3 regions of the Erwinia wuhanensis genome follow, and region 2 is predicted to be linked to each of the others. Evidence: riboswitches for the same ligand, from Rfam matches in the RefSeq annotation. Region 2 holds a riboswitch; each other region holds the start of a gene.

Region 1 (7,352 bases), on a different contig from region 2:
CTGGGCTACTATCTGCGCCAGCCGATTATCCTGGTGACCGCCTTTGCCTTCTTCTGCTACAACTATATTCTGTTTTTCTTCCTGAGCTGGTTCCCGGCCTATCTGGTGCAGGCGCATAACCTTGATATCAAATCGATGAGTATGACTACGGTGATCCCCTGGGTGGTGGGGTTCGTCGGGCTGGCGCTGGGCGGCTTAATCTCCGACAAAATCTTTAAGGTCACCGGTAAGCTCCTGCTCTCCAGAAAAATTGTGCTGGTGGTGTCGCTGCTGGCCGCCGCTATCTGCGTCGCTTTCGCCGGCTCGGTAAAAGGGGTTTATCCGGCCGTTATCCTGATGTCGGTCTCTATCTTTTTCCTCTATATCACCGGGGCTATCTACTGGGCGATTATTCAGGATGTGGTGCATAAAAGCCGCGTCGGCAGCATCAGCGGCTTTATCCACCTGATCGGCAGCCTTTCCGGCATTATCGGCCCTGTCGTTACCGGCTATATCGTGCACCACACCGGCAAGTTCGACAGCGCTTTCGTGCTGGCCGGCGTGATTGCCGCCGTGGGCGCGGTGCTGGTACTGCTGGTGATCAAAAGCCCGAAAAACGCGGCGGCGCGAGTTTCCGTCTGACTGGCGCATTGCGGCGCCTTTTATTTGATAAGGATTTATCATGTTACTTGTCGATGTGTTACCTGAAGGCACCCTCCTCCCGCGTTACGATCGTAGCGCGCTGCGTACGCGTATCGTGCATTTTGGCTTCGGCGCTTTCCATCGCGCTCATCAGGCCGTGTGTACCGACAGGCTGGCCGCCGAGCAGCAAAGCGACTGGGGCTATTGCGAATGCCAGCTTAACAGCGGCGATCTGATTAAAGCGCTGCGCGAGCAGGATTGTCTCTACAGCGTAACGGAAAAAACCGCCGACGAGCTGCGCACCCGCGTGGTTGGCGTGGTCAAAGAAGCGCTCTTTGCGCGCGAAGACGGCGTCGAGCGCGTTATTACCGCGCTCTGCCAGCCGGACGTGGCGATTGTCTCCGCCACCATCACGGAAAAAGGCTACTGCTACCAGCCTGCCAGCGGCGAGCTAAACCTGACGCATCCGTCCATTGTGCATGACCTGGCTCATCCTGAGCAGCCTGTTTCTTTTCCGGGGATCGTGCTGGCGGCCATCAGACGTCGGCGCGCGCTCGGCCTGCCGCCCTTCAGCGTGATGTCCTGCGACAATATGCCGGAAAACGGTCGGGTAACGCGCAACGTCATCACGCAGCTGGCGCAGCAGCAGGAGCCGGCGCTGGCCGACTATATCCGTAAACACCTTACCTTCCCTTCCACTATGGTGGACCGCATCGTGCCCGCCATGACGCCGGAAGCCTTTGACGAACTGAGCCGCAAGCTGGGCTGCGCCGATCCGGTGGGCGTCGAATGCGAGCCTTTTTTCCAGTGGGTCATTGAAGATAATTTTGTGAATGGTCGCCCGGCATGGGAAAAAGCGGGCGCGGAGCTGGTGGCGGACGTCCTGCCGTTTGAGGAGATGAAGCTGCGGATGCTCAACGGCAGCCATTCGCTGCTGGCCTACCTCGGCTATCTGGCTGGCTATGAGCATATCAGCGACTGTATGGACGATCCTTACTACCTCAAGGCCGCCCGCAGCCTGATGCTGGATGAGCAGGCGCCCACGCTGAGCACTAAAAATGTGGATCTGACAGCCTATGCGGATTCGCTGATCGCGCGTTATCGCAACCGGGCGATTAAGCACCGCACTTATCAGATCGCTACCGACGGCACGCAAAAGCTGCCGCAGCGCTGGCTGGACAGTATTCGCTGGCATCTGGCTAACGGCAGCGATTTTACGCTGCTGGCGCTGGGCGTGGCAGGCTGGATACGCTTTGTTGGCGGCGTGGATGAGCAGGGCAAGCCAATCGTCATTAACGATCCGCTGCGTGCGGAGCTGGCGCAGCGGGTAAACGACAGTCAGGAAGGCGATGAGCGCGTCGCCGCTCTGCTCTCGCTGCGGGCTGTTTTTGGCGAGGATCTGCCCGATAATTCGCTGTTCCGCGAAAAAGTCGGCCATTACTACGCGCTGTTACTGAAGTTGGGCGCGAAAGAAACGGTCAGGCAGGTTATCGGCTGACCGCCGCTTAATGGCAAAAGAACTGGCGCTGGCGCAGCAGGCTGATTAGACTGGCTGTTTCCAGCGTCAGGCTTCGCGACGCACTAATGAAATGAAAATTGCCGCATGTCTACTGCCTATATCATTACCGCCAGCGAACCAGTCAATCAGCAAATCTATCGCTTTTTACGCCAGGATATTGTGACCTGCGTGATTTCACCGGGTGCCTTACTGTCTGAAAAAGAGGTTTCTGCCCGTTTCAGCGTCTCGCGCCAGCCGGTGCGGGAAGCCTTTATTAAGCTGGCCGAGGCCGATCTGGTGCAAATTCTGCCGCAGCGCGGCACCTTTGTGCGCAAGATTTCTGCGCGACGCGTTGCCGACGGCCGTTTTATTCGTGAAGCGGTGGAAACGGCGGTAATAAGGCGAGCGGCGACGGAAGCGACCCCAGAGGCGCTGGCCCGGCTGGAGCATAATTTGCGCCTGCAAAAGCTGTCTGCGGAGCGCAACGACAGCCAGGCGTTTTTGCTGCTGGATGATGAGTTCCACCGCCTTATCGCGCAGAGCATCAACTGTGAGCTGGCATGGGAAACGGTAGAAAATATCAAGGCGACGATGGATCGCGTGCGCTTCCTGACCCTCAGTAAGGTTTCGCCGCCGGAAAGCCTGATCAATCAGCATGAAGAGATCCTGCAGGCGCTGCTGGCGAAAGACGCCGACGCCGCCGAACAGGCGCTGCGGCATCATTTGCAGGAGATGATTTTTTCCATCACGCCGATTGCAGAGCAAAACGGCGCGTGGTTTGAACAGGAGTAATCCTGCCGGGCTGGCGAGCGGTTCCGGCCGTCAGCGTCCTTCCACCCGCGCGTCTCATCACTACCGCTACACGCGCCGGTTCAGCCGTAACGTTTTCGCTCGTCGATGCACTACTAATCATCCTCTCCCGGCCCGTCAGCAGTTTGCCCGCTGATAGCGTTCCAGCGCGCTACCACCAGCGGTAGAAATGATGCACCGGGCCAATGCCTTTACCCACTTCCAGCGTATCTGCGTGCTGCAATGCGCCCTGCAGCCACTGTTTCGCTGCGCTTACCGTACCCGGCCAGCTGGTATGACGCGGGCGCAGCGCGGCCAGCGCGGAAGAAAGCGTGCAGCCGGTGCCGTGCGTATTTTTAGTCGGCACGCGCGGCGCGGTAAAACGCTCTTCTCCTTCCGGGGTCAGCAGCCAGTCCGGGCTTTCGTTGTCGCTCAGGTGGCCGCCTTTCATCAGCACCGCCTGACAGCCCAGCGCCAGCAGCGCCCTGCCCTGTTGCAGCATCTCCTGTTCGTTGCGGGCCGGTGAGCACTCCAGCAGCGCAGCGGCTTCCGGCAGATTCGGCGTGATAATGGAAACCTGCGGCAGCAGTTTTTCCCGCAGCGTCGCCACGGCCCGCCCGGAAAGCAGCGGATCGCCGCTTTTCGCCAGCATCACCGTATCCAACACCCGCCAGGGGATCGCCGCCTTTGCCAGCCCTTCTGCTACCGCCTCCACAATATCGCTGTCCTGCAACATACCGATTTTGACGCTGTCGATGCGCACGTCGCTTAATACCGAGGCTAGCTGGGCCGAAACAAAATCGGCCGCCACGGGATAGACGGCCTGCACGCCGCAGGTGTTCTGCGCCACCAGCGCGGTGATCACGCTGGTACCGTAGGCTTCAAGCGCGGAGAACGTTTTCAGATCGGCCTGGATCCCGGCTCCGCCGCTGGGATCCGTACCGGCGATGGTCAATGCGTTGACTCTCATACCGCCTCCTTGTACAGACGGTAGAGCGCATCGAGAAACAGCGGTTCAAAGGTGCCCGGCCCGTTGGCCGCCGCCGCCGCCTGCTCGCCCGCCTGGCTCATTACCCGACAGGCGGCAGCGATATGCAGCAGCCTGTCGCCCGGCAGTGCGCAAAATGCGGCCACCACGGCGGAGAGCGCACAGCCCGTGCCGACCACGCGCGTCATCAGCGGAGAGCCGCCCGATACCGCCAGCAGCCGCCGTCCATCGGTGACGTAATCCGTTTCGCCCGTCACGGCAACCACCGCGCCGCTGGACTGCGCCAGCTGAATAGCGGCCTCCAGCGCGGCGGAAGGATGATGCTGGCTGTCGACGCCGCGACCGGAAACCGCCTGTCGGGCCAGCGCCATAATTTCAGAGGCGTTGCCGCGAATGGCGGCAGGACGGAATGCCAGCAGCCGCTGGCAAAAATCGCTGCGAAAAGTCAGCGCGCCGACGGCAACCGGATCCAGCGTCCACGGTCGGCCTGCCGCCGTCGCTCCCTGCACCGCGGCAAGCATCGCTTCGCTACGTGCAGCGGTCAGCGTGCCGACGTTGATCAGCACGGCATCCGCAATAGCGCTGAACTGTGCCGCTTCCACAGGTTCAGTCACCATCGCGGGCGACGCGTCCAGCGCCAGCAGCACGTTAGCCGTCAGGCTTTGTACCACATCATTGGTCAGGCAGTGAACCAGCGGCGACCGCTGGCGGAACAGAGCAAGAGACGCGGCCGGGCTGGCCGTATAGTGAGTAGGTTGGATCATAGCGCTCCCAACCGGCGATCAAGAAGGCGATGCGATAAAGCATCTGACTTCCCTCCGCTGGCATTATCCAGTTCAGGTTCAACGGGTATTTCTCAGCCTTCACAAGGAAGGGCACCCCGAGTCGTAGTGCTTGCCAGCATAGGGAAACGCGCTGTTTTACGCAAGCGCGGAACGGCTTGCTAACGCAGATAGCGCCAGGGTTTACACTGCTGCCAGCGCCAGCAGCAGCAGCGGCGGACGGCATGGATTGGCGGCCTGGCCTGGGATTACACGCTGCCGATAGTCCCTGGCACCCTGCATCTGGGCATGGACATGCACTGGCTTCATCGTCCGGCAGGCCAGGACAAAGTAACCGTTAGCGATGGCCACAACCGTGACGCCTTCCGTACCGGCAACGGCGGCGATGCGCTGGCCGTGCAAGCGGAGGCCAGGCTGGCCGTTACCGACAACGTTTCTTTCTCTACCCGCCTCAACCATCAGCGCAGGCTGCAACAGGAAGGCGCCAACGACTGGCTGCTGGCTGGCGGCGTGACGGTGAATTTCTGATTATTTTCCGGCGGCCTCTTTTGCCGCCGGGAATTTTTGCGTCATACTCTCCGATCCCGTAGCGGCTTTTGATAAAGTCCGCCCATTCGCTAATCTGAACGCCATTCCTGTCCTGACGAGAAGTAAGATGACAAGACCGCTTAATGAACAATACGGCATCAGCGTCGCGGCGCTGCAAATGCTGCACTATCTGCAACAGATAGCGCGCGGCGATCGTGCCTTTACCATTCAGGATACCGTGCTGAATAGCCGCTGTAACGTTACGCCCCCGGACAATTTCCGCCTGCTGGATCAGCTTTTTGAAGCGGGCAAAATCGACTATGACTATCGCGGCACGGGCATTGAGGGCGAAAGACACGTAAAGCCCGTCTGGGGAGAAAACGGATGACGGTACGCGCCTTTACCGAAGCCGACCGCCCTTTTCTGCGCACGCTGTTTCTGGCCGCCCGCAAGGCGAACTGGCACTGGCTTGACGGCAGCGACTGGCAGCTGGAGGATTTCGACCGCGTGACGCTGGGCGAACGCATCCTGGTCGCCGAGCATGACGGCCACCGCACGGGCTTTGCCGCGCTGCTGCCCGCCGATAATTTTTTGCACAGTTTATTTGTCGACCCGGCGTGTCAGGGTCAGGGTATTGGCAGCGAGCTGCTGGAGGCGGTGCAGGCAGGCTTCACCTCGACCGGCGCGCTAAAGTGCCTTAAGGCAAACGACCGGGCGCTGGCTTTTTATCAGCGTCACGGCTGGCAGGTTATCAGCAGCGGCGAAGGCGACCAGGGAGAATACCTGCTGCTGCACTACGTGCTGTAAAAGAAAACGGGCGCATGATGCGCCCGCCGGGTTACTGACAAACTTAAAAGCCTGGCGGCGCCCTGTCGTTTTGCAGCAGCAAAGCCGAGTTGCCGTCAGACTACGCGGAAAGCGATATCGTCCGGGATCACTTCGCCATCCCAGTAGAGCTGTGCGGCGACCTGGCCTGCCAGCTGGCGATACAGCCAGGTAAATTCGCTGTCGGGACGGCGCACCACCGTCGGCATTCCGTCGTCCAGATCCTCGCGCAGCGTGATGTGCAGCGGCAGCTGGCTCAGCAGGCGCGTGTGATACTGTTCCGCCAGCGCCAGCGCGCCGCCGCTGCCGAAAATCGGCTCGTGATGACCGCAGTTGCTGCACACGTGCACGCTCATGTTCTCGACGATGCCCAGCACCGGCACGCTGACCTTTTCAAACATCACAATCCCCTTACGGGCGTCGATCAGCGCGATATCCTGCGGCGTGGTCACCACCAGCGCGCCGGTCACCGGCACGTTTTGCGCCAGCGTCAGCTGAATATCGCCCGTGCCTGGCGGCATATCCAGGATCAGGTAGTCCAGATCCGGCCACAGCGTTTCGTTCAGCAGCTGCATCAGCGCCTTGCTGGCCATCGGCCCGCGCCACACCATCGCGTTGTCATCGGTCACCAGATAGCCGATAGAGTTGGTCGCCAGCCCGTGCGCCATAATCGGCGCCATATGCGTACCGTCCGGCGAGGTAGGCCGTTCGTTTTGCGTGCCGAGCATATCAGGGATCGACGGGCCATAGATATCCGCATCCAGCAGGCCGACTTTCGCGCCTTCGGCCATCAGCGCCAGCGCCAGGTTGACCGCCGTGCTGGATTTGCCGACGCCGCCCTTGCCGGAGCTGACGGCAATAATATTTTTCACACCCTTTACGCCTGGCTGGTTCTTCACCCTTTTCAGCGTGGCGATATCCAGGCTCAGCTTCCAGCTGATGGCGGTGGCATTAGTCAGGCGCAGCAGCTCCGCGCTGGCGCTCTCCTTTAAGGCTTCAAAGCCGCTGTGCCAGGCTAAAGGCATCAGCAGTTCGATATGCAGGGTGTTGTCCAGCATTGCGCAATGGTGCAGCGCCTTCAGCGCGGTGAGGTTGCGCTGTAGCGTCGGATGTTCAAACGTGGTTAAAACGCCCATCACTATCGCGCGCAGCGCTTCAGGTGAATGTTGGGATTGAGGCATCATCCCGGCTCCTTTTTTTCTGTGACGTTATTCAGAGCATATCAGATAAGGCTGTCGGCGGCAGGCAGTAAAAAACGGCACGGTCGGCGCGGCGTTGTTTACGCAGGCCGGGCCTTTCGGGTAACATCGGAACCCCCTAT
Region 2 (7,352 bases):
CGGCAGTGATTTCGCCGATATTTTTGCCAATAACGCGTTTAATAATCAGCTGCTGCTGGTGACGTTAAGCGAAGCCGAAATGGATGCGCTGTTTCAACGGGTCGCCGCCGAGCCGGGCGTCAGCTTTACCGTGGATTTGGACAGGCAGGAAGTGGTGGCAGGCGACAAGCGTTACGCTTTCAGCATCGATCCTTTCCGTCGTCACTGCCTGTTGAACGGGCTGGATAGCATTGGCCTGACGCTGCAGCACGAAGCCAGCATCAGCGAGTATGAACGGCGGCAGCCAGCGTTCTTGCGCTAGCTTCAGTCGGGTTAAAAGCGGCCCGAGCGGGCCGCTTCCCTCCACTCAAACATCCTTCACCTTAGCCGACATCGCCAAAGCCGCGACGGCGAGGATCAGCGCGCCCCAGTAAACCGAATAGTGGCCGAACGTTTCTGCCAGCGCGCCCTGCAACACGCCCGCCAGGATCACGCCGGTCGAAATGCTGTTGGTAAAAAGCGTGGTGGCCGCACCTGGTCTGCCGGGCATCAGATCCTGAAAATAGAGCATGCCAATCCCGGCGATGATGCCGATAAAAATAGCGTTGAAAATCTGTAGCGCCAGCAGCGCCGCACGCGAGTGAAACAGCACCAGCCCCAGATAAAACAGCACGCCCGCCGCCACGGCAAACAGCATCATGTTGCGCTTGCCGAAGCGCTTAACATAGTGCCCGGCCAGCAGCATCGCCGGGATCTCCAGACCCGCCGCCACGCCCATCAGCAGGCCCGCCAGCCTGTCCGGCAGGCCCAGCACGCTGCTGATATAAAGCGGCATATCAATGATATACATGGTGTTGCAGGTCCACATCAGCAGCGAGGCGATAAACAGCAGCCGCACGTCTCTGTTTTTCCACGCGCTGATTTGCGTGATAACCACCTCCGGCGACTGTTCCACTCGTGGTACGGAAGGCAGCGCAAACCAGATCAGCGCGATGCAGAGCACAAACAGCGCGGCGGCAACGGAAAACATGGTGGTAAAGCCGTAGTTCAACGCCAGCGCGAAAGAGAGCGGCGGGCCAATCACCCACGCCAGCGAAAGCTGGGCGCGCATTACCGAACTGAACATCACGACTTCACGCGCAGAGCTGTCCGCATACTCGCGCGCCAGCGCAAAAATTTGCGGCATGGCGACGCTGGCCAGCGCCGACAGCAGCACGCCAAAAGTGATTAGCGTCAGATAATCGCGGTTAAAAGCGAACAGCAGCGCGTTGCCTGTCGCCATCAGACAGCAAAAGAGGATCAGCATACGTCGATCGCCACGGTTGTCCGATCGTTTCGCCAGCAGCAGGCTTACCGCAATACCGGCAATTGCGTTCACGGTATAAAACAGCCCCACCCAGAATGGCCGCTCGCCCACTTCGCGCGTCAGAAACAGGCTCAGCGTTGGCGCCTGTAGCGCCCCCGCGATACCCACCATAAAAGAGACAGCCATAAAAGCGAGGTAAACCGGGTTAATACGACGTTGACGCGTAAGCAACGATTTCATACCACATCCCTTGCAAATAAAGAGGCCCGCACGCGGGCGCAAACAGCAAGCATAGAAGAAAACGGGAAATGAAAAAAGCCAGCGGGCAAGACGCCTGCTGGCTGGTGAAAGCACACCTTACTCAGATATAAAGTCTTGAAAGCGCGCCATTCAAAAGAATGCCTCCCGCACTTTCATCGCTAACCAGTATTGCCTTAATATAGGGCAAGAAAAACAGGCGACTTTTCAGCAAGAGTTCCCCTTTTATGCAATCAACGCGTTTACAGCAGCAGTTTATCCGGCTCTGGCAGAGCTGCGAGGGCCAGCCGCAGGAAACCACGCTCGACCAGCTGGCGCTCCAGCTTAGCTGTTCGCGTCGCCATATGCGTAACCTGCTTGGCGCCATGCAGCAGGCGGGCTGGCTAACCTGGCAGGCAGAAGCCGGGCGCGGCAAGCGCTCGAAGCTGACGTTTCACTATACGGGCCTGGCGCTTCAGCAGCAGCGCGCGGAAGACCTGCTGGAGCAGGATCGCATCGATCAGCTGGTGCAGCTGGTCGGCGATAAAAATACCGTGCGGCAGATGCTGCTCTCTCATCTCGGCCGCAGCTTTCGCCAGGGAAAACATATCCTGCGGGTGCTCTATTATCGCTCGCTGCTGAACCTGAATCCCGCCACCGCGTTGCGTCGTTCGGAAACGCATCTGGCCCGGCAGATCTTCAGCGGCCTGACGCGCATAAATGAGGAAAACGGGGAAATCGAGCCGGATATCGCCCACCACTGGCAGTCGGTTTCTTCGCTGCACTGGCGCTTCTATTTACGCCCTGCGGTGCATTTCCATCACGGACGCGAGCTGGAGATGGCGGATGTGATCGCCACGCTGGAACGCGCGCGGACGCAGCCGCTTTTCGCCAATATTGTCCGTATTCACTCTTCCACGTCCTGGACGCTGGATATTCATCTGCACCAGCCCGACCGCTGGCTGCCGTGGCTGCTGGCGGGCGTCGGCGCGCTGATCGTGCCGAAAGAGTGGCCTTTTCTGCCCGATTTCAGCCGTCAGCCCGTCGGCACCGGGCCCTATGCCGTGGTGCGTAATCAGCAGAGCCAGCTTAAGATCGAAGCCTTCGACGCCTATTTCGGCTACCGCGCGCTGCTTGATGAGGTCAACATCTGGGTATTACCGGAAATCAGCGAGGAGCTGGTCTATTCCGGCGTCAGGCTGGAAGGCGGCAGCCTGGATGAAAAATCGGAAGAGAGCCGCCTTGAAGAAGGCTGCTATTTTCTGCTGTTCGACCAGCGTTCGCCGCTGGGACGGGACGAGCAGATCCGTCGCTGGGTCAGCGCCATCGCCAACCCGATAGCGCTGCTGAACCGCGCCGGAGCAGGCTATCAGCGCTACTGGTTTCCGGCCTATGGGCTGCTGCCGCGCTGGCATCATCGACGCGATCTGGACGCGCCGGAAAAGCCGACGGGCCTGACCTCGCTTACGCTGACCTGGTATGGCGATCATCTTGAGCATCAGGCTATTGCTAATTTGCTCCATCCGCTGCTGGCTGCGCAAGGGGTGACGCTGGTTACGAAGCAGGTCGATTACGCCAGCTGGCATCAGGGCGAGGCGGAAAGCGACATCTGGCTGGGCAGCGCTAACTTTACCCTGCCGCTGGAGTTTTCGCTGTTTGCCCTGCTGTATGAGATCCCGCTGCTGCAACACTGCGTGCCGATTGACTGGCGGCAGGACGCGCAGCGCTGGCGCGAACAGCAGCTGCCGCTGGCCGACTGGAGCAGGCAGCTGACAGCCGACTGCTACTTTCATCCGCTTTTCCATCACTGGCTGCTGCTGGAAGGCGAACGCAGTATGCGCGGGGTGCGCATGAATACGCTGGGCTGGTTTGACTTCAAGTCCGCATGGTTTGCACCACCCGAATCATGATGCTTTCGCTACTCTGTAGAAATCATTAGAATAAGCCGTTCTCAACGGGGTGCGCGGCATTAGCCGACGCTGAGATAAACCCGTCGAACCTGACCCGGCTAATACCGGCGTAGGGATTTGAGAGTGCTTCACCTGCTCAGATCGCGCGTCGCCTGACCCTCAAGGAACTCCAGGTGCTAAAAAAAATCCTGCCTCTGCTGCTGCTCTGCTCGCTTTCCGCCGTTGCCGCCAAACCCGCGCTGACGGTCTATACCTATGACTCTTTCTCTTCCGAATGGGGACCCGGTCCGGCCATTAAAAAGGCTTTTGAGGCCGACTGCGGCTGCGAGCTGCGCTATGTCGCCCTGCCCGACGGCGTCGCGCTGCTGAACCGCCTGCGTATGGAAGGGAAAAACAGCCGCGCCGACGTGGTGCTGGGGCTGGATAACAACCTGCTGGACGCGGCGGAAAAAACCGGCCTGTTTGCCGCCAGCGGCGTCGATACGCGCAGCGTCACCGTGCCGGGCGGCTGGTCAAACAGCACTTTCGTTCCCTACGACTACGGCTGGTTCGCCTTTGTCTATGACAAAACTAAACTGCAAAACCCGCCCAAAAGCCTGAAAGAGCTGGTCGAGGGCAGTCAGCCGCTGAAAATTATCTACGAAGATCCGCGCACCAGCACGCCGGGACTGGGCCTGCTGCTGTGGATGCAGAAAGTCTATGGCGATAACGCGCCCGCCGCCTGGCAGAAGCTGGCGCAGAAAACCGTGACCGTGACCAAAGGCTGGAGCGAGGCTTACGGCCTGTTTCTGAAGGGCGAAGCCGACATGGTGCTGAGCTACACCACCTCACCCGCTTATCATTTGATTGCCGAGAAAAAAACGCAGTATGCCGCTGCCGACTTTAGTGAAGGTCATTACCTCCAGGTGGAAGTCGCCGGGCAGCTTAAAACCAGTAAACAGCCGCAGCTGGCGCAGAAGTTTATGCAGTTTATACTGGCTCAGCCTTTCCAGCAGACCATTCCGCAGGGCAACTGGATGTATCCCGCCGTGGCGGGCAAGCTGCCGGCAGGCTTTGACACGCTGACCCTGCCGAAAACCACGCTGCAATATTCGTCGCAGAACGTTGCCAGCCATCGCAGCCAATGGATCAGCGAATGGCAACGCGCCGTCAGCCGCTAGCCAGCTATCAGCCTTCAGGCAGCCTCGTTCCTGGCTGCCTGGCCGCCACGCTGCTGGTCGCCGTGGCGCTGCTCGCCTTTATCGCGCTGGGGCGCAACGCGCCGGTCAGCGCCCGCGCGCTTTGGGAAGACAGCTATCTGTGGCACGTCCTCCGCTTTTCCTTCTGGCAGGCGTTTCTCTCCGCTTTGCTGGCGCTGACGCCCGCCGTGCCGCTGGCGCGGGCGTTGTATCGCCGCCGCTTTCCGGGCAGGCAACTCGTGCTGCGCCTTTGCGCGATGACGCTGGTGCTGCCGGTGCTGGTGGCGGTATTCGGTATCCTCAGCGTTTACGGGCGTACGGGATGGCTGGCGTCGCTGTGCGCCTGGCTGGGCGTGGACTATCACTTTACGCCTTATGGTTTGCAGGGCATTTTGTTGGCGCACGTCTTTTTTAACCTGCCGCTGGCCGCCAGGCTGCTACTGCAAACGCTGGAGCAAATCCCCACCGAACAGCGCCAGCTGGCCGCGCAGCTGGGCGTCACGGGCTGGCATCAGTTTCGCCTGGTTGAGTGGCCCTGGCTGCGGCGCCAGCTGCTGCCGGTCGGCTCGCTGATCTTTATGCTCTGCTTCGCCAGCTTCGCCACCGTGCTGGCGCTGGGCGGCGGCCCTAAGGCCACCACTATCGAGCTGGCGATTTTTCAGGCGCTGAATTTTGATTACGATCCCGGCCGCGCCGCCTTACTGGCGCTGCTGCAAATGATCTGCTGCCTGAGCCTGGTGTTGCTGAGCCAGCGGCTGAGTAAAGCGCTGCCGTCAGGCACCACTCATCTGCAAGGCTGGCGGGATAAGCAGGAAGCGCCGGGCGCGAAGCTGCTGGACGGCGTACTGCTGTTGCTGCTGCTGCTGCTGATCGCGCCGCCGCTGTTGGCCGTGATTGCCAGCGGCCTGAACAGCAACCTGTTTAGCGTCCTGCAACAGCCCGCGCTCTGGCAGGCGACCTTTACCTCGCTACGCATCGCCCTGGGCGCCGGCGTGCTCTGCGTGCTGCTGACCACGATGCTGCTGTGGAGCAGCCGCGAGCTGCGCCTGCGCCAGCAGCCTTTCGCGGGCCAGCTGATGGAGCTGAGCGGAATGCTGATCCTGGCGATGCCGGAGATCGTGCTGGCGACCGGTTTTTTCCTGTTGCTGAACGATACCCTCGGTCTGCCGCAGTCTGCGGACGGCATTGTTATCTTTACCAATGCGCTGATGGCCGTGCCCTACGCGATGAAAGTGCTGGAAAATCCTTTGCGCGATATCGCCGAGCGCTACAGCCGCCTTTGTCTGGCGCTGGATATTCGCGGGCTGAACCGTCTGCGGCTGATCGAGCTGCGCGCGTTAAAACGGCCGCTGGCGCAGGCGCTGGCGTTTGCCAGCGTGCTGTCGGTCGGCGATTTCGGCGTGGTGGCGCTGTTCGGCAACGAAGATTTCCGCACCCTGCCGTTCTGGCTTTACCAGCAGATGGGCGCCTATCGCAGCGAGGATGGCGCGGTGACCGCGCTGCTGCTGCTGCTGCTCTGCTTTCTTTTGTTTACCCTGATTGAAAAACTGCCGGGACGCCATGCTGACGTTGACTAACCTTACCTGGATCTACCAGCATCTGCCGATGCGCTTTTCCCTGTCGATGCAGGCCGGGGAGCGCCTGGCGATACTTGGCCCCAGCGGCGCAGGTAAAAGCACCCTGCTGAGCCTGGTAGCGGGTTTTCTTACCGCCGACAGTGGCGAACTGCGGCTGAACGGCGAAGATCATCGCGCTACGCCGCCGGCCAGGCGGCCGGTTTCCATGCTGTTTCAGGAAAATAACCTGTTTCCCCATCTTACCGTGGCGCAAAATATCGGGTTGGGGCTGCATCCGGGGCTGCGGCTGACGGCGGAACAGCAGCGAAGCTTGCAGACGATTGCGGAGAGGGTCGGTCTGGAAGACTATCTGACCCGTCTGCCGGGCGAGCTTTCCGGCGGGCAGCGTCAGCGCGCCGCGCTGGCCCGTTGCCTGGTGCGCCAGCAGCCGATCCTGCTGCTGGACGAACCGTTCTCGGCGCTGGATCCGGCGCTGCGTAAAGAGATGCTGGCGTTGACGGATGAAGTTTGTCGGGAAAGAAAGATGACGCTGCTGATGGTGTCGCACAGTATTGAGGATGCGGCGCGCATCACGCCGCGCAGCGCCCTGGTGGTCGATGGCCGGATTTTCTGGGACGGCAGCACTTCCGCCTTGCTTAACGGTGAGGTCAAAGAGGCGGCCATATTAGGCATTAGCCTGCGGTAACGGCGGCGGCGCCTGGTTTACATACCGGGCCTCTCTGCCTTAAGCCGAGCCACGTCATAAGCATTCGCTGGCATAACTACAGTCCACATTAAACTGGCACTGCTAACTAAGTCATCTTTCCTGCAACGGCACAGATATATTGATATCAACAGGGCCAGACGGCTTTATTTACTTATTAAATAATTTCCTTTTTATTGCCATATATTAACGTACAGGAATAATCACCTTATTCATCTGTTAATTCAACTCAGAAACAAACTATTATCCTGCCATAAATAAAATGAATGATGAATGTCATGTAAGTTACATAAAGATATGTTACTAATGCGATATAGCAAGCATGACCAGAAATCTATTTTATTAAAGGAAAACAGGCAATGATTGATGCGCAAAAAAAGACGATATTAATCACCGGTGGGTCTAAAGGGCTTGGCCTGTCCTATGCCAGAGCGCTGGCGAAAGATCATCGGGTTATTATTA
Region 3 (7,352 bases), on a different contig from region 2:
TAACAGATAATGGTTCTTTCTGCTTTGGCATACAGGTGGGCAATATTCTGGATCTCTTCAAACGTCATACCGGAGACTTTCAGAATATGCGGCCAGTCGGTGGCATCCAGGTCCGCCTTCAGGGCGTCAAAACCTTCGGTATGTTCGCTGATAAAGCTTTCGTCCAGCACGCCGGGCTCTCCGGCCGCCAGCGCCCGCTCGTGCATCACCAGCAGACACTTCATCACGCCTTTCAGCATGGCGGCATCGCCGCCAACGCGCACTTTGTAATAGGTAGAAGCGAGCGTGGTGGAGCTGAGCGACAGCATTTCTACCGGGCTTTGCGGAGAGGTAAAGCGTTCAAGCCCTCTTTCCCGCAGCGGATTGATCGCCACGATGGTTGCGCCGCGTTTGGAGACTTCACGTAGCGTACCCAGCATGCGTGGATGATTAGTGCCGGGGTTATGGCCGATACACAGCACCAGATCGCAGTGATCGAAATCTTCCAGTTCGATGGTGCCTTTGCCTATGCCGATGGACTGCGGCAGGCCGACGCTGGTCGGCTCATGGCACATATTGGAGCAATCCGGGAAATTATTAGTGCCGTATTCGCGCGCGAACAGCTGCCAGAGAAACGCTGCTTCGTTAGAAGCGCGGCCTGAGGTATAGAACTCCACGCTATCCGGATCTTCGTAGCTTTGCAGCTTTTCGCCGATTTCACGGAAGGCAGTTTCCCATTCTATAGGCTGATAGGTATCGGTGGCCGCATCGTATTTCATCGGGTGAGTCAGACGGCCTTCGCCTTCCAGCTCAAAAGCGTTGCGTTGCCAAAGCTCACTGACGGTATGGGCAGAGAAAAATTCCGGCGTGGTGCGCTTGCTGGTGGCTTCCCAGGAAACGGCCTTGGCGCCATTTTCGCAAAATTCAAAGGAGGAACCGTGCTGAGGATCGGGCCACGCGCAGCCGGGACAATCGAAGCCCTGCGGCTGGTTGACTTTAAACAACGCGATCACGTCCTGTTTGACCGACATCTGGCCGCGGATCGCGTCGGCAACGGCCTTTAACGCTCCCCAACCCCCCGCTGAACCACCGTAAGGCGCTATTCCAATAGTCTTATTTTGTTGTTTCATACGACTCCGCATCACATTACAAACCAGTTTTTAGCTTAGAACAGCATGCGGCTTCCGACCGGTTTTTTGCTTTCAGAATGTTACCGAATGGCGCTATTAATAACCCATAGCGGCCAGCGACCTGAATCCACAATGGTGCTGAGCCTGCGCATTGTAAACAGAAAGTAAATACCGTATAACAATACGCACCGAGGGGTGTCCTGTTACGGGCTGAGATGGCGCAAGCCGAACCCTTTGAACCTGATCTGGGTCATGCCAGCGAAGGGACGGCTGAGCCAGATAACGCACGTTCCCGCGCCTGACCGGATCTCAAGTATTGAGGAGGTTCCGTGTTTGACGGTTTCTACGGACGGCTGCGTCAACAGACCGGCGATCGCTGGCTGCACTATATCCATCACCCTTTTGTTCGCCAGCTGGCTGACGGCACCCTGCCTGCGTCGGCTTTTCGCCGTTACCTTATCCAGGACTATCTGTTCCTTATCCATTTTGCCCGCGCCTACGCGCTGCTGGTCAGCAAATTTCAAACGCTGCCGGAGATGCGTGCGGCAATCCGCTCGCTGAACGCCATCGTCGACGAACTGCCGCTCCACGTGCGCTACTGCGCGCAGTGGGGCCTGACCGGGAAGGCGATGGCGACGGAAACCGAGGCGCCAGAAACGCTAAATTATACCCGCTATGTGCTGGATATTGGTCACGCGGGCGACGCGCTCGATCTGTTGACCGCCCTAATGCCCTGCGTGGCTGGCTATGCCGAGATCGGCGTCGGCTTGCTGAACGATACGCAAACCGTATTGACCGGCAATCCCTACGCGCCGTGGATTGAAAACTATGGCGCTCCGCTTTACCTGAGCGGCGTGCAGGCTTCGCTGACGCTGTTTGAAAACCTGGCCGCCCAGCGCGGCGGCGCGAGCCGCTTTGAGGCGCTGGCGGGAATATTCGCCACCGCGACACGGCTGGAAACGGCATTCTGGCAGATGGGGCTTGATGCTGCCTGCGCTACGCCGGAAGCGCGATGACGCCGGGTATAGAGGTGAAGGCGGTCAGCCTGCATTTTAGCGATCGTACGTTATTTAAGCAGCTGAGCTTTACGCTGGCAGGTGGCCGCTTTACTTCTCTGCTTGGCCCCAGCGGCGTCGGTAAAAGCAGCCTGCTGAAGATCATTGCGGGGCTGCTTGCACCCTCGACAGGATCGGTGCTGGGTAGCGATGGGCTGCCGGTTGCCGGACGCATCGCCTGGATGGGACAGCGGGATCTGCTCTATCCGTGGCTTAGCGCGATCGACAATGTCGCGCTGGGTGCGCGTTTACGCGGCGAGAAAGCTGACAGACAATGGGCAGAACATCTGCTTGAACGCGTGGGCCTGGCTGGCAATGCCGGCGCGCTGCCCGCCACGCTGTCGGGCGGGATGCGTCAGCGTGTCGCGCTCGCCCGGACCTTGTACGAGCGACGGCCCATTGTGCTAATGGATGAACCCTTTTCCGCTCTTGATGCCATTACCCGCGCCCAAATTCAGGCGCTGGCCGCAGAGCTGCTGGCCGACTGCACCGTGCTGCTGATTACGCACGATCCAGTAGAAGCCTGTCGCCTCAGTCATCGCCTGCTGATCCTTTCTGCTGCCGGGCTTAGCGAGCTTCCTGAGCTGGCTGGTCAGCCGCCGCGAGCGCCCGACGATCCCAATTTATTGCGTAGCCAGGCGCAGCTTATGCGCCAGCTGACAGAGGACATGGCATGAATGCAGCAACGATACGCCGTGGCGTCACGGTATTTGTCGGGCTGATGGCGCTGTGGCAGCTGGCCACGCCTGGCAGCATCCCGGCTTTTCTGTTGCCCTCGCCCATCGCCGTGGCTGCGGCTATGCGGGATAACGCTGGCTATCTCGCTTACCACACGCTTATTACCGCTACTGAAATCGCCGGCGGGCTTATCGCGGGCGTGCTGCTCGGCGCCCTGCTGGCGCTGCTGATGACCTTTTCGCCCGGCCTGCAACGCTGGCTGATGCCGCTGGTATTGACCAGCCAGGCGATCCCCGTGTTTGCGCTGGCGCCGCTGCTGGTGCTCTGGTTTGGCTTCGGCATCAGCGCCAAAATTGTGATGGCGATCCTGGTGATTTTTTTCCCGGTTGCCTCCGCTTTTTTTGATGGCTTACGGCGGGTCGAACAGGACTATCTGGATCTGGCGCGCACGATGGGTGCCTCTTCCGCTTCGCAGCTGCGGCATGTGCGGCTGATGGCGGCGCTGCCGGCCTTTGGCTCAGGGCTGCGGATGGCGGTCGCCGTCGCGCCCATTGGTGCGATTGTCGGCGAATGGGTGGGCTCCGCCGAAGGATTGGGGTTTGTAATGCTGAATGCTAACGCGCGAATGCAGAGCGATCTCTGCTTCGCCGCCCTGTTTGTGCTGGTAGCCATGACGATTGCGCTCTGGCTGAGTACCGATATCCTGCTGCGCCGCCTGATCCGCTGGTCGCCGGAGCGTTAATCACCGTAAGGACAAGATAATGAAAAAAGCTTTAGTTTGTGGGCTGGTGGTAGCAACGTTATCTCCTTTCACCAGCGCGGCGCAAAAGCTGACGCTGATGCTGGACTGGTATGTTAATCCCGATCACGCGCCGATTATGGTGGCGCAGCAGACTGGCGCGTTTAAGGCTCAGGGGCTGGATGTGACGATTATTCCGCCTTCCGATCCGGCGTTGCCGCCACGTCTGGTCGCGGCCGGTAAGGTGGATCTGGCGGTGACCTATCAGCCACAGCTGCACTTTTTTGCCGACCAGGGCTTACCGCTGGTACGCGTCGGCACGCTGATTGATTCCCCGCTCAACACGCTGATTACGCTTGATAAAAGCGTGCATTCTCCGGCAGACCTGCAAGGGAAAACGGTGGGGTATTCCGTCAGCGGCATCGAACAGGCCACGCTCGCCGCTATGCTGCAGCACGACCAGCGGCAACTCAGCGACGTTAAGCTGGTTAACGTCAATTTTCAGCTGACCAGCGCGTTGCTGACCGGCAAAGTTGATGCGGTCATCGGCGGCTACCGTAATATTGAAGCGCTGGAAGTGAAGCTTCAGGGCAAAGATCCCGTGGTGTTCAACGTCGAGGACTACGGCGTGCCGGCCTATGATGAGCTAATTCTGGTGGCGAATCGCGATAGCCTGAACAAACCCGCTATCAAAAAGTTCCTGATAGCGCTCAAGCAGGGCAACGACTACTTGCAGGCCCATCCTGAAGAAAGCTGGCGGGCATTCGCTAAATTGCATCCTGAGCTGAACACCGGGCTGAACAGACAGGCATGGGTAAAAACGCTGCCGCTGTTTGCCCGCGACCCGGCCCGCCTGGATCGCCAGCGCTATCGGCAGTATGAAACTTTTCTTTTTAACCATGGGCTGATTAAAAAAATTACGCCGGTTAACGACTACGTCGTCGAAATCCAGTAAGCTCGCGGGCTGACGCCACAAGCTGAATTTTAATCGATTTCAAATTGCGCTGGACAACACCGCAAAGGCATCTGGTAAGGTATGCATAAAATAGCGAAAAATCTGGAAGCCCCCATGCTGTCAACCATCATCTATCGTAGCCATATTTCCGATGACGTCGCGTATAAGACGTTGGGGAAACTGGCCGAACAAGCCAATCAGGTCAACGAATCACACAGTGTGACGGGCATTTTATTGTTCAACGGCACCCACTTTTTCCAGGTGCTGGAGGGCCCGGAGGACGCTGTGTCCGCTATCTATGAGGAGATCTGCAACGATCCCCGGCACCATAATCTGGTAGAACTGATGCGCGATTACGCGCCCGCCAGACGTTTTGGCAATGTCGGCATGGAACTGTTCGACCTGCGTGAATACGACCCGGAAAACGTGCTGCAGGCCGTGCTCGATAAAGGCACCTCTAAGTATCAGCTGACTTACGACGATCGCGCATTGCAGTTCCTGCGCGTGTTTGTCGACGCCACCGAACGGGAAAACTATTTTGAGATCCCGCCGGGCGACTCCTGGGAGTTCGTTGTCGATCGCGAGGAAGCGCTGCCCCGCGAGGCCGTTCCCTCGGCCACGGCCGACTACAGCTTCGCTTTTCAGCCGATTATCGATCCGCTTTCCCGCCAGATCGTGTCGCTTGAGGCCGTTATGCGCCCAACGTCGGGTATGTCGGCGGCCGATTATCTCGCCGGGCTGCCGCGCAGTGAAAGGTATAGCGTCGATCTTAAATCCAAACAGCACGTTTTTGCGATGGCGAAGCAGCTGGGCATTAATGGCCTGACGCTGTCGATCAACCTGCTGCCGATGTCGCTGGCGATTGTGCCGGATGCGGTCGATTTCCTGCTGGAGGCGATCCATGCTAACGGGCTGGTGCCTGAGCAAATCGTTGTTGAGGTCACGGAGAACGGCACGGTATTCCGCGCGGACGAATTCGAGGCGGCGATTAAAAAACTCAAGGCTTCCGGTATCAGCCTGGCGATTGATGGCTTTGGCGCCGGTTCTGCCGGGCTGGTGCTGCTGACCCAGTTTCAGCCTGACAAAATCAAAATCGATCGCAACATCATTGCCGACGTGCATAAAAGCGGCCCGAAACAGGCTATCGTGCAGGCGATTTTGAAATTTTGCTCCTCTTTGCAGATCGCTGTGATTGCCGAAGGCGTTAACAAGCCCGAAGAGTGGATGTGGTTGGAGTCGGCAGGCATTTGCAACTTCCAGGGCGCGCTGTTCGCGCCGTCCACGCTGAACGCTTTCCCTGTCGTGGCCTGGCCGGAAAAACTCGAAAACGATTAACCTTCGGCCTGCGAACCGGCAGCCCATGCCGCCGGTTCGTTCACCCTCAGGCAAATTTTTTTGCGCCCGCCACGCAGCCCAGCGCGGCCAAAGCGCATGCCAGCATTACGCCGCTGATGCTTTCGTGCAGAAACAGTGCCGCAAAACCAAAGCCGATAAAAGGTTGCAGCAGCTGCAGCTGCCCTATCGCCGCCGTGCCGCCCTTCGCCAGGCCGTGATACCAAAAAATAAAGCCGATCAGCATGCTGAACAGCGAGACGTAGCCTAATCCCATCCATGCGGAAAACGTCACCGCCTGGAACGAAGCTGGCCAGGTCAGCGCAGCAATGGGCAGCGCTACCGGAAGAGCCAGTGCTAACGCCCAGGCAATAGTTTGCCAACCGCCCAGTCCGCGCGCCACACGAGCGCCTTCCGCATAGCCCGCGCCGCAGACGATCACGGCCGCTATGGTCAGTAAATCCTGCCATGAAGCATGACTTTCTTTAGCGGCCAGCGCGTAGCTCGCCACAACAGCGCCGCCAGCCAGCGAAAATAGCCAGAAAGCGGGCTGCGGCCTGCGCTCGCCGCGAACCACGCCAAAGGCGGCAGTACAGAGCGGCAACAGCCCAAGGTACATAAGCGAATGAGCGGCGGAAACGTCCTGCAGCGCAAAAGCCGTCAGCAGCGGAAAACCTATCACTACGCCCATAGCAACCACCATAAGCGAAAACAGATCCGCACGCTGCGGCATTCGTTGACGACCGAGCGCCAGCAGCAGCAGTGCCGCCACCGCCGCAAGGCTGGCGCGCGCAGAAGTTAAAAACAGCGGCGTGAAGTCCGCCACCGCCAGCCGCGTTGCCGGTAGCGATCCGGCAAAAATCACCACACCCGCCAGCCCGCTAAGCCAGCCGTTCGCTTTATTTTTCATGCTTTCTCCCGTTGGACTTCGCTCAGTTAAGCATTGGCAGGATCGCTTACGCCAGATACAATCCAGTACAATTAATCTGAACTGTACTGGCTGTGAATGCAGTACAGGCGTGAGGAACGCCATGCCGCGTAGCCAGACACGTATCGCTTCGGTAATGGAGCAGGTGCGCAAACAGATAGCCGCCCGCGCTTATCTTCCCGGCGCGCGCTTGCCCTCCGTGCGCCAGCAGGCGCGCCTTTCTGGCGTGTCGGTTTCTACCGTAGTGGAAGCTTATGAACGGCTGGCCGCTGAAAACCTCATTGCGGCCCGGCCCGGCGCCGGTTTTTTTGTATCAGGCCCGGCGGCTCCGCTTGATTTAACGCAGCTGACGGCCGATAAAGAGCGCGATATCGATCCTTTATGGATATCGCGCCAGGCGCTGGAGGCGGATCCACAGCTGCTTAAGCCCGGCTGCGGCTGGCTGCCACCCTCATGGCTGTACGAAGAAGGCGTACGCAAAGCGATGCGCATGGCGGCACGAGCGCAGAGCGCGCTACTGACCGACTACGCCTCGCCCTATGGGCACGCAGAGCTA

What was found. Region 2 has a riboswitch for thiamine pyrophosphate ahead of thiB (thiamine ABC transporter substrate binding subunit). Riboswitches for the same ligand answer to the same signal wherever they lie in the genome.
Region 1: another riboswitch for thiamine pyrophosphate. It lies ahead of thiM (hydroxyethylthiazole kinase); the one in region 2 lies ahead of thiB (thiamine ABC transporter substrate binding subunit).
Region 3: another riboswitch for thiamine pyrophosphate. It lies ahead of QZH36_RS02050 (TenA family protein); the one in region 2 lies ahead of thiB (thiamine ABC transporter substrate binding subunit).

The regions. Positions count from the first base shown of each region.
Region 1 covers NZ_JAUJUH010000005.1:211,527-218,878, forward strand. The annotation lists gene QZH36_RS13795 (MFS transporter) at 1-621, shown strand, start outside; gene QZH36_RS13800 (mannitol dehydrogenase family protein) at 662-2,119, shown strand; gene QZH36_RS13805 (GntR family transcriptional regulator) at 2,225-2,911, shown strand; gene thiD (bifunctional hydroxymethylpyrimidine kinase/phosphomethylpyrimidine kinase) at 3,081-3,878, opposite strand; gene thiM (hydroxyethylthiazole kinase) at 3,875-4,660, opposite strand; TPP riboswitch at 4,693-4,789, opposite strand; gene QZH36_RS13820 (hypothetical protein) at 4,973-5,206, shown strand; gene QZH36_RS13825 (hypothetical protein) at 5,334-5,594, shown strand; gene QZH36_RS13830 (GNAT family N-acetyltransferase) at 5,591-6,013, shown strand; gene apbC (iron-sulfur cluster carrier protein ApbC) at 6,109-7,215, opposite strand.
Region 2 covers NZ_JAUJUH010000007.1:207,407-214,758, forward strand. The annotation lists gene leuD (3-isopropylmalate dehydratase small subunit) at 1-301, shown strand, start outside; gene QZH36_RS17105 (sugar efflux transporter) at 347-1,525, opposite strand; gene sgrR (HTH-type transcriptional regulator SgrR) at 1,771-3,432, shown strand; TPP riboswitch at 3,468-3,566, shown strand; gene thiB (thiamine ABC transporter substrate binding subunit) at 3,606-4,592, shown strand; gene thiP (thiamine/thiamine pyrophosphate ABC transporter permease ThiP) at 4,568-6,187, shown strand; gene thiQ (thiamine ABC transporter ATP-binding protein ThiQ) at 6,171-6,872, shown strand; gene QZH36_RS17130 (SDR family oxidoreductase) at 7,250-7,352, shown strand, end outside.
Region 3 covers NZ_JAUJUH010000001.1:452,075-459,426, forward strand. The annotation lists gene QZH36_RS02045 (FdhF/YdeP family oxidoreductase) at 1-1,109, opposite strand, end outside; TPP riboswitch at 1,291-1,393, shown strand; gene QZH36_RS02050 (TenA family protein) at 1,439-2,125, shown strand; gene QZH36_RS02055 (ABC transporter ATP-binding protein) at 2,122-2,841, shown strand; gene QZH36_RS02060 (ABC transporter permease) at 2,838-3,584, shown strand; gene QZH36_RS02065 (ABC transporter substrate-binding protein) at 3,604-4,536, shown strand; gene QZH36_RS02070 (diguanylate phosphodiesterase) at 4,651-5,871, shown strand; gene QZH36_RS02075 (DMT family transporter) at 5,918-6,778, opposite strand; gene QZH36_RS02080 (aminotransferase-like domain-containing protein) at 6,900-7,352, shown strand, end outside.